DNA from 2 places in the Burkholderia sp. LMU1-1-1.1 genome. Region 2 is predicted to be linked to the other one. Evidence: predicted binding sites of a transcription regulator. Region 2 holds the regulator's gene; the other holds the start of a gene.

Region 1 (7,455 bases), on a different contig from region 2:
GGCGCGGCGTGGTGCTGTTAGTTGCGGTTGCCTTTGACGACGTCGTCGATCGCTTCCTTGGCATCGCCGACGCCCTTTTGCACTTTGCCTTCGGCTTGCTTGTTCAGGCCCTTGGCCTGCTGTTCGGAGCTGCCCACCAGTTCGCCCGCTTTTTCCTGGATTTTGCCGCCGATGTCTTTCGCCGTACCCTTAACTTGATCCTTGTTCATAATGAACTCCTTTATCGTTGTTGAAGCTACAGGACACACAACTTGGCGCTGTGTGGATGGGTCCACTATAGGCGCCAGCCGCCGGGTGCTCTGTGCGTTCCCGAACGCTGCCAACAATCAAATCTTTCGCCAGACACTGGCCAGCCACGGCTGCTGATCGCGCGGCAATCCGCTGGGCCGATAGTAATGTTGGACGGCACTAAAACCTGCTGCGACAAGGTAACGCTCCCAGGTATCGTAATCGTAGTAACTGCCGTAGCGCGGGCCGTTCCAGCCTTCGCGGTTGTCGCCGCGCGGGTTCGAGCTGAACAAGACACCGCGCGGTTTCAGCGTGGCATGCAGGCGCCGCAATACGTCCGGCAGCGCCGCGCTTGGCACGTGGAACAGCGAGGCGTTGGCGTACACGCCGTCGAAATATTCGGCCGGCAAATCGAGCTGGACGAAGTCCTGTTGCCAGGCCTCGCAGCCGCTGTAGGCGCGCGCCATGTCCACGAAGCGGGCCGAGCCGTCGACGCCGATCGCCTCGTGCCCCATCTCGCGGAAGGTCTTCAAATCGCGGCCCGGACCGCACCCGAGGTCGAGCAGGCGGTACGGCGCCGGCGCCTCGATCGCGTCGAGCAGCGCGGCGATGTTTTGGCTGACATCGTGATCGATGGTGCCGGCGAAAAATTGCTGCGCCGTCAGCTCGTAGTGTTGCAGCGTCTTCTGCGTGATTTCTTCAATGTGATCGGATTCCATGACGCCAGTGTAACGTATCGACAAGGCGGAAAAGATACGCTCAGGTATCAAATCACTTCTTTCATTCAGGGAATCGCTATATAGTTAGCCTACAGCAACGCCCCTATTATGAGTACCGAGGAGATAAAAATGAAACTTGACGCCTTGTTCCAGAATCCGACCGCGCTGCCCACCGCGCCCAAGGTCGTCGAGGAATTGATCAGCAGTTTCGACAAGGCCAGCGTCTCGACCGAAGAGATCGCGAAAAAACTGGCGACCGATCCGGTGCTGAGCGCCAAGCTGCTGCGCCTGGCCAACTCGGCCTACTATCACGTCTCGCGCAGCATCGGCACGGTCGAGGACGCGGTGCTGATGCTCGGCTTCGTCACCGTGCGCACCCTGGTCATCAGTTCGGGCCTGGTCAGCGGTTTCAAGACCGTTCCCGGCCTCGACCTCAAGCAGTTCTGGCGCTACAGCCTGCACACCGCCGTGTCGGCCAAGTGGATCGCCAAGAAGACCAAGGAAAACACCGACCTCGCCTTCACCATCGGCATGATGCACGCGATCGGCCAGTTGGTGATGCATTCGGCCATGTCCGAAAAAGCCATCGCGCTCGACAAGGTCGCCGGTCCGATGGACGCGCGCCGCCTGGACGCCGAGATGGGCTCGTTCGGCTACACCTTCGCCGATGTCGGCGCAGAGCTGGCCAAGCGCTGGAAGTTCCCGCAAACCTTCTCGGAGACCATCGAGGCCTTCCCGGAGCCGCATCACAACGGCGAGCTCAATCGCCTGGCCGCCGTCATCTCGCTGGCCGCCTGGCGCGCCCGCGTCGAGCAGGCCGAACTGAACGACGAGGAAATCGCCGCCTGCTACCCGACCGAACTGGCCGAGGAACTGGGTCTGGACGACAACGCATTGATTGACGATATGCCATCACCGGACGAGCTCAGCGCTGGTCTGGAGGAGTTGGTGAAGTAAGCTGCCAAGCTTGCCTTAACGGCAACGAAAGCCGCCTGCTTTTGAGCACGGCGGCTTTTTTTCGACTTTTTCAAATATTTTTTCAAAATACCCTAAAGTTCCCGTTTAAGGCGACGTTAATCAGGACATGCGGTAATCCGTTTACCGAAGATAACTAGCCTGGGTGGGTATATGATTGCTACCGAAGTCCTCTCGATGTACGAAAACATTGCCGGTTTGAGCAACCAGATGGCCGCCGCCGCACGCATGGGCGACTGGGATCGTCTGAGCAAACTGGAAACCCAGTGCGCCACCGAAGCCCGTGCCGTCGCCACCGGCGTCCCCGCCCTGAGCGGCGCCCCGCGCCTGCGCAAGATCGACCTGCTCAAGCAGATCCTGGCCAACGACCGCGAAATCCGCGACGTCACCGATCCCTGGATGAACCAGGTACCAGGCATGGCGCGTCAATAAAAACGGCCCGCCCAACAAAAAAAGCGCCTCATCGAGGCGCTTTTTTTATTCAGGTTTAACCCGCCAACGCTACACGCAACGATAGCGCGATCCCCTGCGCGGCCTTGGTGATCTCGTCCAGCGACGGGAAGCTCGGGGCGATGCGGATGTGGCTGTCCTTCGGGTCGTTCCCATACGGGAAGGCGGCGCCGGCCGGCGTCAACGTGATGCCGGCGTCCTTCGCCAACGCCACGGTACGCTTGGCCGAACCTTCCGGCGTCACTAGGTCGATGAAGTAACCACCCAGCGGACGCGTCCACGACACGCCAGGCACGTCGCCCAGGTAGGCTTCGAACTGCGCCAGCACGGCTTCGAATTTCGGCTGCAGCAGCGCGCGGTGCTGTTCCATCAGCGCTTCGACGGTGGCCACATCCTTCAGCAGGCGCACGTGGCGCAGCTGGTTGATCTTGTCCGGGCCGATGCTGCGGATGCCGGCGTGCTTGGTCCACCAGGCGATGTTGGCCGGCGATGCGGCCAGCGCGGCGATGCCCGACCCGGCCCACGTCACCTTCGACGACGAGGCGAACACGATCGCGCGGTCCGGATTGCCGGCCTTGGCGCAGGCGTCGAGGATGTTGGCCACTTCCAGTTTCTTTTCACTCAGGTGGTGGAAGCGATAGGCGTCGTCCCACATCAGGCGGAAGTCCGGCGCGGCCGTTTTCATCGCGGCCAGGCGGCCGACCACCTCGTCCGAGTAGACCACGCCACCCGGGTTGCTGTACTTCGGCACGCACCACATGCCCTTGATGCTGGCATCCTCGGCCACCAGCTTTTCGACCAGGTCCATGTCCGGACCGGCTTCGGTCATCGGAATGTTGATCATCTTGATGCCGCGTGCTTCGCAGATGGCGAAGTGGCGGTCGTAGCCCGGCACCGGGCACAGGAAGGTCACCGGCTCGCGCACCCACGGGGCGTTGCCCGGCGTGCCGTTGAGCAGGCTGTAGATGATGACGTCGTGCATCAACGACAGGCTGGCGCTGCTGTCGACGACGACTTGCGCCGCCGGCACGTCCAGCAGCTTGCCGAACAGTTCGCGCGCTTCAGGCAGGCCGATGGTGCCGCCGTAGTTGCGGCCGTCGGTGCCGTCGGCGGCTTTGAAGCCGCCCAGCGATTCGGTCAGCGCGTTGGACAAGTCGAGTTGCTCGGGCGCTGGTTTGCCACGCGACATATCCAGTTTAAGGCCGAGTTGTTTGAAGGCTTGGTACTGCTCCTGATATTGCGACGGGAGATCTGCTGCGGTCATATGGCTCTTTCAAAATGGGGTATGGCGTGCAAAAAAGCGTCGAATACTATAACCCAGATCGAGGCACCGCAGGCAAAGCTGAGGTTATAAGCTTATTACTATTGCATTATTGATTCGGGTGTGACTTCGTGCAGCGGCTGCGCCTCCTGAGGCTTGCCCGATGCCTCGGCCGGCTTTTTCTTGCGGAAGCCTTGCCAGATTTTCAGCGGCGCCGCGCCGGACTTCTTGCGCCGCCAGTAGATCAGGCCAGCGCCAGCCAGCAGCAGCGCGCCGACCGCGCCGGCGCCCCAGGCGACATAGTTGGTCGGTCGTTCGACCGGCTTTTCCTTCTTGTATTTCAGCTTGGGCAGCACGCGTTTGAGCGGAACCGGCGCGGACGCCGAGGCGGAGGCGCCCGCCGCCGAGGCCGACGCGTTGGCGCCATGCCCATCGGCGGAGGCCGAAGCGGAAGCCGAGCCGGCCGCCGCCGAGGCCGACGCCGAGGCGCCATCCATCGTTGCCGCCTGCGCTTCGCCGGCTTTGCCCGGTTTGCTCGATTTGCCTGGTTTGTCCTCAGCCGCCTTGGTCGATGCCGCTTCTGGGCCCGCCCCCGCTCCCGGCGCCGCCGAGGCCACCGACGCGGCTTTCGGCGCGGTCTTGTCCACCGCCGGTGCCGCCACAGCGGCGGCCACGCTACTGCCAGCCGCCGCCAACACGGCCGTGCCCGCCTGCCCGACCTTGGGCGCGGCGGCAGGAGCGGCCGCCGGCGTCGCCGCCGAATTTTTGATCGCGCCCTGCAGCGCCTTCATCTTCCCCTCCAGCTCCACCAGCTTGCTGGACAAGGCCAGGCTATGCGTGTCGAGCGCCTTGCATTCCTTGGCGCTGATGCCGGACGGCGCGCATGCGGCGGGCGCGGCCGGGCGTTTGACGCCGGCGGGCAGCGGCAACGGCCCCAGCGGCAGCAAGGCTTGCGCCACCGGCAACGGTACCGCGTTGTCGGCGGCGGCCGCGTCGCGCTTTGCCGCCGGCTTGGCCGGAACAGGCGCGGGCGCGGGCGGGGACGTGGGCGCCGGCGCGGGGGCGGCTGCGGGCGCACTACGCGGCGTCCCCATCGCTTCGGCTATGCGCGATGGCAAATCCCGCACCGCCACCGTCGGCGTCTGCCGAACCGGCGTCGCGGCGGCCGCGGCGGCCTTGAGCGCCCCCGGCACGCCTGTCTCGGATTCATGCAACGACGGCAACGGCGCCGGACGCGTCCGGTCCCGCACCGCCGGCGCGGCAGGCGCGGCGGCGGCCCGCTCCGCCCTCGCCTGCGCCGCGATCCGCTCCGCGTCGGCCGACGTCATCACGCTGGGCGCCGGCACGGACGACGCCACCGGTGCCGGCGGCGGTGGCGGATTGGGGTCCGCCTGCAACCAGACCGTTGCTAAACGCACATCTTGCCGCCCCGCCGCGCTCAATTCCACATACATATGGACGTATTCGGCGTCGATCGCGCGCGTGGTCGTCACATGCAAAAACTGCTTCTGGTCGCGCTTGACCACCGACATGCGCACCGACGACAGCGCCGGGTTCATGGTGATGTTCGCGCCGCGAAACACGTCCGGCCGCGCCAGCCTCACCTGCAAAGCGTTCACTTCGTCCGGCGCCAGCGCCACCAGTTCGATGTCCGCCGACAGCGGCTGGCCGATGAACGAGCGCGCGGAAACGTCGCCCAGCTCGGCCGCGTTGGCCACGATGCCCGCCGGCGCCAGCAATACGGCGCAGGCAAGGGAGCGGAGCAAATGTGTAAGTGTGGAACGCTGCATAGAAGTCGGTAGTGACGCGTAGTCTTAAGGTATATGGCTATAACGGCTGATTTTCCCAATTTTGTAGCCCCAGGATAATTTTTCCAAACTGCGCTACACTGAAAAGCCCACATATGATGACTTCCGCACAAGGATGAATTATGAGCAACAGAAGCGAACGTGACAGTTTTGGCCCGATCGATGTCCCCGACGACAAGCTGTGGGGCGCGCAGACCCAGCGCTCACTGGAACATTTCCACATCTCCACCGAGCGCATGCCGCCGGAGTTGATCCACGCGCTGGCCAGCGTCAAGCGCGCCGCCGCCCGCGTCAACCTGGACCTGGGCCTGCTGGACGGCGCGAAAGCGATCGCCATCACCCAGGCCGCCGACGAAGTGCTGGCCGACAAGCACACCGGTGAGTTCCCGCTGGCGGTGTGGCAGACCGGCTCCGGCACCCAGTCCAACATGAACATGAACGAAGTGCTGGCCAATCGCGGCTCCGAGCTGATGGGCGGCGTGCGCGGCGAGAGCCGCAAGCTGCACCCCAATGACGACGTAAACAAAGGCCAATCGTCGAACGACATCTTCCCCACCGCGATCCACGTGGCCGCCGCGCAGGCGCTGGCCAACACGGTGTTGCCGTCGCTGCGCCAGCTGCGCGCCAGCCTGCACGCCAAGGCCGAGGCCTTCGCCGACATCGTCAAGATCGGCCGCACCCACCTGCAGGACGCCACGCCGCTGACCCTGGGCCAGGAATTCTCCGGCTATGTCGCCCATCTGGACTTCGCCGAGCACGCGATCAACGCCGCCCTGCCCGGCGTGCTGCAGCTGGCCGCAGGCGGCACCGCCGTCGGCACCGGCCTCAACGCGCATCCGGAATACGCGGTGCGCATCGCCGCCGAGCTCGAACATACCTTGTCGCTGCCGTTCCGCACCGCCGACAACAAGTTCGCCGCGCTGGCCGGCCATGACGCGCTGCTGTCGGCGCACGGCGCGCTGAAAACCCTGGCCGCCGCGCTGATGAAGATCGCCAACGACGTGCGCTGGATGGCGTCGGGCCCGCGCTCGGGCTTGGGCGAGATCACCATCCCCGAGAACGAGCCGGGCAGCTCGATCATGCCGGGCAAGGTCAACCCGACCCAGTGCGAAGCGGTCACCATGCTGTGCTGCCAGGTGTTCGGCAACGACGTCGCCATCACGATGGGTGGCGCCTCGGGCAATTTCGAGTTGAACGTCTACAAGCCGCTGATCGCGCACAACTTCCTGCAAAGCGCGCGCCTGCTGGCCGACGGCATGCGCAGCTTCGAGGAACATTGCGTACACGGGATAGAACCGAATCGCGGCCGCATCGCGGAACTGATGGAACGCTCGCTGATGCTGGTGACGGCGCTGGCGCCGCACATCGGCTACGACAAGGCGGCGTCGATCGCCAAGAAGGCGCAGCATGAGGGTACGACATTGAAGGAGGCGTCGCTGGCGCTGGGTTACGTGACGGCCGAGCAATTCGACGAGTGGATCGTGCCGCTGGACATGACGCGTCCGAACGCGGCCTGATCAAAAACCGTAAGAGTAGCGCACCCCGGTCAGCACATCCGGCCGGGCGTTCGCATCGTGACCTGGATTAACGCGCAACATCACCGCGCCGGTCAGCTTGCCCATCTTGCCGGCTTTGCCAACCATGGTGGTGTAGCCGAGTTCCAGATCCCGCTCGGTGGCGGTGGGCCGCAGATTCAAAGTCGGCGCGCCGAACTCCTGGGTATTGGCATAGCTGACCCGCGCATCCGAGTCGGCGTTTTGCAGCGCCCCCGTGCGCACCTTGGCCGGCACCGACAAAGTCACCGCCAACCGGTCCTGGGTCGAGAAGATCTGGCGCGTGGACACGCCCACGCTGTATGCCATCGTCCGTACCGACGACACCTGCGCCATCAGACTGTCCGGCGCGCCAAAACCCTCGGTCTTGCCATACGACGCCATCGCCATGATCGAGCTGCGCGGCGTCAGCGCATACCCCAGCGACAACGACGTGAATTTGGTGGTGGGACGGCTGTTCA
Region 2 (7,455 bases):
GGCCAGGTGGTACAAGTTAAAACTTCCGGTGGGCAACAAATCACCGGAATCGCCAAGGCAGGCGGACTGGTGGAGGTGGCGTTTTGAGCGAACGCCGGGTTCTGATGACGCGCAAGGCTAAAGTTTTCACAGCCGGCGCCGTTAATTACTCAGATCCCGGGGCTTTATGCCCCAACCAGAGAAGGATGATGCTGTGAAAATCAACGATACATTAAAGAACACGACCGGCTTGCCGGCGTCGAACGCAGCTCCAGCTCCGACCGCGCGCGGCGCGGACAAGGCTGCGCCGGCGCCGACCGCGACCAGCTCGGAAAGTGTGCGCCTGTCGCCCCAGGGCCAGGCCATGGCGGCCAGCGCTGCCGGCGCCGGCAGCGGCGTGTTCGACACCAAAAAAGTCGAGCGCATCAAGCTGGCCATCGCCGACGGCCAGTTCCAGGTCAACTCGGAAAAAGTAGCGGATGGCTTGCTGGATACAGTCAAGGATCTGCTGCACTCAAGAAAACGATAGGATAGTCATGTCAACCGTCACCCCGCTCAACAATCTGCGCGAAGAAGCGCAGATCATGGCTACGCTGCTGGAGCTGCTCAAACAGGAGCAGCAATTGCTGGTGACGGCGGAGATCGACGGCCTGCCGGCCGTCACGGCGAAAAAAACCGCGCTCATCGCGCAGATGACCTTGTTGTCGGCCCAGCGCCACCGCGCCCTGGGCAAGGCCGGTTTTCCGGCGCAGGAGTCGGGCATGGAGGACTGGATCGCCGCCAGCGCCGACGACCAGATCGCCCAGTCGTGGAAACTGCTGCTCGAGCACACGCGCGAGGCCAAGGAACTGAACCGCATCAACGGCATGTTGATCAACAAGCAGATGGGCCATACCCAGGGCGCGCTTCAGGCGCTGCAGCCCCTGTCTTCCGGCGCGAATAATTTCTATAGCGCCAGCGGGATGTCGAGCACGATTCCGCGTAGCCGCGGCTTTTTGGCCGGCTGACCTCCTTCCCTTTTTAGTACGGTTTTCTTGCGGCGCGCTTTCCGCCTGCGCCGCGTGGACGCGGGCATGGCCGATTACGCTTCGCTAATCCGCCCTACGTGTTTTAGAGTGTTTTTGATTATTGCGCCGGGGCCGGAGCCGGAACTGGTGTCGTTGGCAGTTCGGTGACCGTGTCGGGAATGCCCGACAGGATGGTGACGGCCACGCGGCGATTGCGCGCGCGGCCGATCGGATTGTCGTTGGGCGCCACCGGTACATTCGAGCTGAAGCCGACGGCCGTGAGCCGCGTCGGCGCCACGCCCGAGTCGATGAACAGGCGCACCACGCTGCTGGCGCGCACCGCCGACAATTCCCAGTTCGATGGATAGAGCGAAGTGCTGATCGGCAGATTGTCGGTGTGGCCCTCGACCTGCACGTTGTGGCTGTCGTCCTTGAGCAGCGCGGCGACCGCGCGCAGCGCCTCGACCGAGTCGGCCGTCAAGCGCGCCTCGGCCGGATCGAACAGCACGCTGGCGTTGATCTCGACGCTGACGCCGCGGCTGTTCTGCGTCACCCGCACCTTGCCCTCCTTGACCAGCGGCGCCAAGGTGGACAACAAGTCCTGCGCCAGCTTGGTCATCTGCTCTTTTTCCTTGCGCAGCATTTCGGTGCGGCGCTTCAGGCCCGGATTGGGGATGGGGAGGTTTTGCACCTGCGTGTTAATCGGTTCGGCCGAGCCGGCGCCGCCGAAGGCGTCGCCCAAGGCGTCGGAGAAAACCTTGTACTTGCCGATATTGACCGAGGAGATCGCGTACATCACGACGAAGAACGCAAACAGCAGCGTGATGAAGTCGGAGTAGGAAATCAGCCATCGCTCGTGGTTCTCCACTTCCTCGTCGAACTTCCTGCGCGCGCGCCGGTACCGGTATTGCATGTCAGTGCTCCCGCAGCAAGGTGGCGATGCGCTCGTCGATGACGCGCGTGTGGTCGCCGGTGGCGATGTCGTAGAACACGGCGGCGGCGATCTCCTGCTGGTGCACGGCTTGCGTGACGATGGCCTTGAGTTTGTTGGCCACCGGGTAGAAGAACAGGTTGGCCAGCCCGACCCCATAAATGGTCGAGACGAAGGCCACGGCGATGCCCGCGCCAAGCTTGCTCGGGTCGGTGAGGTTTTCCATCACGTGGATCAGGCCCAGGACGGCGCCCAGGATGCCGATCGTCGGCGAGTAGCCGGCCGCCGACTCCCAGATCCGCACCGCCTGGCGCTCCTCGGTCTCGTAGGCGGTGATCTCGGTGTCGAGCAGCTGGCGCAGCTTGTCCGGATTGATGCCGTCGACGATCAGCCGCAGGCCCTTGGTGTTGAATTTGTCCTTGGAGGCGAGCATGTAGCGCTCCAGCGACAGCAGGCCGTCGCGGCGCGCGGCCAGGTTCCAGGCGTTGATGTCGCGCGCCAGCGCGGCGCGCGTGTCCTTGGGTGGCGCGAACACCAGCCGCAGCATCTTCACGCCGCGCACGAAGGTGCGGAATTTGGTCTGCAGCAGCACGGCGCCGAAGGTGCCGATGACGACGATCGCGAAGGCGGCCGGCTGCAGCAGCGACGAGAGCTTGCCGCCCTCGATCGTCTGGCCGACGGCGATGCCGGCCAGCGCCAGCAGCACCCCGATTACACTGGCCCAGTCCACGACTTCTCCCTGAGCGAGGCGCGCAGGCGCGCGACGGCCTGCGTATGCAATTGCGATACGCGCGATTCCGACACGCCCATCACGGCGCCGATTTCTTTCAAGTTGAGCTCCTCTTCATAGTAAAGCCCCATCAGCATTTTCTCGCGCGGCGGCAGCGCGTCGATGGCGTCGATCACGGCCTGGCGGAAGTCGCCGTCGAGCAGCGAGCGCAGTGGGTCGCTCTCCTCGTCCGAGCAGTAGCGGTCGAGGAAGCTGTCGTTGCCGTCGTCGTCGTGGAAATCCTCGTAGTACACCAGCTGGTGGCCGCCGCCGTCGGACAGCATCTCCTGGTAGTCGGCCAGCGACAGCTTGAGCATCTTGGCCACCTCCGACTCGGTCGGCGGATGGCCCAGGCGCTGCTGCAGGGTGCTCATCGCCGTCTCGATCTTGCGCATGTTCTGGCGCATGGAACGCGGCAGCCAGTCGCTGTTGCGCAGTTCATCGAGCATGGCGCCGCGGATGCGCAGCACGGCATAGGTCTCGAACTGGGCGCCATGGGTTTCCTCATAGCGGCTGATGGCGTCGAGCAGGCCGATCATCCCGGCTTGCACCAGATCGTCGACTTCGACGCTGGGCGGCAGTTTCGCCTTCATGTGATGGGCAAGGCGCTTGACCAACGGCATATGCTCCGTCAGCAAAGAATTCTTGTCCGCTTTCCCTTTGACCGTGTACATAGCCTGATGTTTGTATTCTTATTTATAGTTCATTGATAGTTAGCTATGCGCCAAGATCTTCGCCACGCCGCTCCTTCCGCCCCTTCCCGCTCACAATGAACGTGCGACCGAAGGCGAACCGGCCAGCGCGAAGCGCCCCGCCAGTTGGCGGAACGCGACCGACGCGCCGGCCAGCGGAAAGGCGTCGACCACCGCGCGACCCAGGCGCGCGGCGCGCTGCAGGTATTCATCGGCCGGCACCGATCCCATCGAGACCAGGTTCACGGCCAGATAGCGGCTTGCCGCTTGCGCCATATTATCGTATACCACTTTTGCTTCCGATTCGGAAGCCCCGGTGACCAGAATTCCAAACGGGCGGCGGCCCAGTTCCTGGTTCAGGCGCTTGATCATGCTGTAGGCGGCCTTGATCGAGGTGGCGCTGTTCGACACCTGCACCACGATCTCTGAACTGGCCATGACCGGCACCGGGAAAGCCTCGCCGTCGAATTCACCGTCGACGATGACGATGCCGGTCTGCTTGACCAGCACATCGAAAGCCTTGGCCAGGCGGCGCGTTTCGTCCGGACCGCTGCGCATGGCGCCGCGTGTCATCGACGCCACAGCAAAACCCTGGGGCACCTGGTGGATCACCTGATTGAGCGCGCACTCCTGGCGCGCCACATTGAGCAGGCTGGCGCCGCCATCGACGCCGAGGCGCGTGGCCACGCCGTGCGCGCTGGCGCAAGCATCCATGATCAACACGTCGTTGCCGGCGCGGGCCAGCGAGGCGCCCAGGTTGACCAGCATGGCGCCCTTGTCGTCCTGCGGCGTGGCCGACAGGAAGGTGACGATGCGGGGCTTGGGCCCCGCCAGCATGCGGCGCAGTCCCTCCGCCTGGTCGAAATCGAAATTAGCCAAGGTGCACCTCGCGCATGGACTGGTCGTTGGTGGCGTTGGACATCAGCATCGGCAACTCGGCATCGAGGTATTGGGTGTTGACGGCGTCGCGTTTCAATTTGAAAGCCCGGTCGATCAGGTAGGCCGGATCGGCCAGGTGCAGGTCTTCCGGCACGCGCTGGCCGTTCGAAACGTAGAACAGGTTGAGCTTCTGGCGGATGACGACATCGAGCACGTTGCCGATCGCCGCCGCCTCATCGAGTTTGGTCATGATGCAGCCGGCCAGGCCGCTGCCCTGGTAGGCGCGCACCACTTCGTTGAGCGTCTCCTGGGTGGCGGTGGCGTTGAGGCACAGCAGGCGCTTGACGTCGGAGCCGGCGCCCTGCAGCATCGAGACCTGCTCGGTGACCATCTGGTCGCGCTGGCTCACGCCGACGGTGTCGATCAACACGGTGTGCTTGTTGCGCAGTTCCTTGAGGGCGATGCGCAGGTCGGCTTCGTCCTTCACCGAGTGCACCATCACGCCGAGGATCTTGCCGTAGATGCGCAGCTGTTCGTGGGCGCCGATACGATAGGCGTCGGTGGTGATCAGGGCCAGCTTGTCCGGGCCGTGGCGCATCACGCAGCGCGCGGCCAGCTTGGCGGTGCTGGTGGTCTTGCCGACGCCGGTCGGGCCGACCAGCGCGAACACGCCGCCCTGGTCGATCAACGCGTCCTCGTTGGCCATCGCCGACAGGTTGCGGGTCAGGACCGTTTTAATCCAGCGCATGCTGTCGGCGGCGTCGCGGTCGGCCGGCAGTTTTTCGATCAGGTAGCGCGCCAGGCTGGCCGAGAAGCCGGCGGCCAGCATTTCGCGCAGCACGGCGGCCTTCTGCGGTTCGCGCGCTTGCGTGCTGCCCCAGGCGATTTCGGCCAGCTGGGTTTCCATCATGCCGCGCATGGCGCGGATCTCGCCCATCATCACTTGCATCTCGGCCGCGGCGTTCTGTTTGGCGCTGGCGACGGCCGAGGCGACCATCGCGGTGATCTGGTCGACGTCGAGCGACGCGGCACGGGGCTGGGCCGGCGCCGATGGCGCGGCGGCCGCGGCGGCGGTCTTGCTGGCGTATGACGAGGGCGAGGCGACGACGCGGCGCACCGGTTGCGCGGGCATCTCGGCGGCCATGTTTTCAAAGCGTGGTTCCATGCGCTGCTCGACGCGGCCGGGCGGCAGGCCCAGGCCCAGGTCCAGCGACGGCGCCGGCTCGGCCATCGGCGAATGCGGCGCCGGCGACGACAGCGACGCGGCGTCGTCGTTGGCCAGCGCGAGGATTTCGACGCCGCCGTCGGACTGGCGGTTCGACAGAATCACGGCATCCGGGCCGAGCGATTCGCGCACCTTGCGCAGCGCCTCGCGGGAGGTCGGCGCGCTGAATTTTTTGACGTTCATGGCTGGCTCCCCGGGGACTGGGTGGCGCGTGCTTGCGAGGTTAGTGTGGCCATCATCGACTCCTGTAGCTTGAGTAGCGCGCCTTCCGGACGAGACGCTTTTCTACTCGGACAGTGCCATTATTGACGATGCACTTAGGAAACGATCCGCTGAACAAGGGCGGAAAGGGGCCGCATTTCACCCCGGCTGCGGGGATTGCCTATTTATCAGCAAATACCTCGGACAAGCTGTGGGCACCGAGCACGTTTTTGCTCCACGCCGTAAGCTGGTCGACATCGGCCACTGTGAGGATGGCGTTGCTCATCGCGTCGAGCTTACCGAAGCGCTCGGTTAGCAAAATCGTCAGCAATTCAAGCAGCGCTTCTCGGCGCCCTTCTTGCCGTCCTTCTTGCCGTCCTTCTTGCCGTCCTTCTTGCCGCCCTTTTTGCCGTCCTTCTTCGAGTCCCTTCCGCCATCCCAACTCCTCGCCTTTTTTCATGCCGATTTCCATACCGATGCGTTCTATCGAAGACAGATAAGTCATGGCATTCCTCCTTTCCCATTGCACTATGCCCTCATGCAATCGGGCATCCAATTCCTTCGGCAACGACATGATCCAATCGATCACGCGATACAGGTTAATAATACGCTGGCGATCCCAGTTTCGCTGATACAGTTGTTTGGTCAAGCGCCATTTGGCGATGCGTCGTCGGTGCGCGTTGCCCTTGGTTTTCTGCGTAAGCAAATGCGCAACAGTGACCAGCGCGAACGGGTTATCCAGCTCGAGCAATTCGTCCACGCGGTCGGCGTAATCCTGGAGCTTGACGATAGGGAAATCGATGCGCATCTCGCAACCGAACAGCTTGTAAGCGAAGGCGCAGGGGCGCCAGCGGCGGCTGGCATCCGTTAGCAGCGCCAGGCTGGCCACCGGCCGCCGGTAACGGTCGTAGACGCGATAGTTGTAGACGAAAATGCGCTCGGCGAAATCCTTGCCGCGGCGCCCCTGCACTTCCAGATGGACCAATACCCATTGCTCACCACCGGTATGCAAATGAACGCGCACCAGCTTGTCCAGCACGCGTCTGCCGAGCTCGGCATCGCGGGTCAGCGCGGCGAATTCCTGGTCGAGAAAATCGTGCGGCCGCGACCAGTCGATCGCGGCGTGCGCTTGCGGAAAATAGAAGGCCATGAACTCGGGGAAGTGGTGCGTGACCACTTCCTTCCACGGCGTGTCGAAATCGTCGTCCATGCGGCCAGTCTAGGCCGCCCGCATCGACGCGACCGCGACGGGATCAATCCGGCGCGGGGTCTCTCAGGTTGAGATCACTGCTGCCCCACCAACGCCGTCACGCGGATGGTTTTAGTTTCCGGAATCTCCGCATGCGACAGCACCTTCAACTGCGGCAAGGCGCGGCGCAGGAAACGCGACAGCAAGGCCCGCAGCGGCCCCGGCACCAGCAGCACCGGCGTCAGCCCCAGCGCCTCCTGCTGCTGCGCCGCCTGCTGGGCCTGCTGGGCGATGGTGTCGGCCAGGCCCGGCTCGATGCCCGCGCCATCCGGCCCGCTGGCCGCCAGCGCCTGCATCAGCAAGCGTTCCAGGCGGTTATCCAAGGTCATCACCGACAGCTCGGACGCGCCCGGGAACAACTGCTGCACGATGGCCCGGCCCAGCGAGATGCGCACCAGCGCCGTCAAATCGTTCGGGTCCTGCGTGTGCACGGCGTGCTCGGCCAAGGTCTCGATCACCGAGCGCATGTCACGGATGTGCACGCCTTCCATCAGCAGGTTCTGCAGCACCTTCTGCAGGGTCG

The links. The regulator FliA, encoded in region 2, starts transcription of late flagellar genes. The targets are predictions, from matches to a motif close to CTAAAGTTTNNNNNNNNNNNGCCGNTA.
Region 1: MRBLMU1_RS04750 (flagellar protein FliT) is a predicted target of FliA. The motif match lies at 1,997-2,023, and genes of this name have one in related genera.

Annotation. Positions count from the first base shown of each region.
Region 1 is NZ_JBEGHG010000003.1:251,728-259,182, forward strand. It holds gene MRBLMU1_RS04735 (CsbD family protein) at 18-209, opposite strand; gene MRBLMU1_RS04740 (class I SAM-dependent methyltransferase) at 327-947, opposite strand; gene MRBLMU1_RS04745 (HDOD domain-containing protein) at 1,077-1,904, shown strand; gene MRBLMU1_RS04750 (flagellar protein FliT) at 2,076-2,354, shown strand; gene MRBLMU1_RS04755 (aminotransferase class I/II-fold pyridoxal phosphate-dependent enzyme) at 2,410-3,636, opposite strand; gene MRBLMU1_RS04760 (type IV pilus assembly protein FimV) at 3,735-5,399, opposite strand; gene fumC (class II fumarate hydratase) at 5,564-6,958, shown strand; gene MRBLMU1_RS04770 (hypothetical protein) at 6,959-7,455, opposite strand, start outside.
Region 2 is NZ_JBEGHG010000011.1:28,692-36,146, forward strand. It holds gene flgA (flagellar basal body P-ring formation chaperone FlgA) at 1-87, shown strand, start outside; gene flgM (flagellar biosynthesis anti-sigma factor FlgM) at 194-508, shown strand; gene MRBLMU1_RS11220 (flagella synthesis protein FlgN) at 516-986, shown strand; gene motD (flagellar motor protein MotD) at 1,105-1,899, opposite strand; gene MRBLMU1_RS11230 (flagellar motor protein) at 1,901-2,647, opposite strand; gene MRBLMU1_RS11235 (RNA polymerase sigma factor FliA) at 2,629-3,360, opposite strand; gene MRBLMU1_RS11240 (MinD/ParA family ATP-binding protein) at 3,451-4,257, opposite strand; gene flhF (flagellar biosynthesis protein FlhF) at 4,250-5,665, opposite strand; gene MRBLMU1_RS11250 (DUF4351 domain-containing protein) at 5,865-6,893, opposite strand; gene flhA (flagellar biosynthesis protein FlhA) at 6,968-7,455, opposite strand, start outside.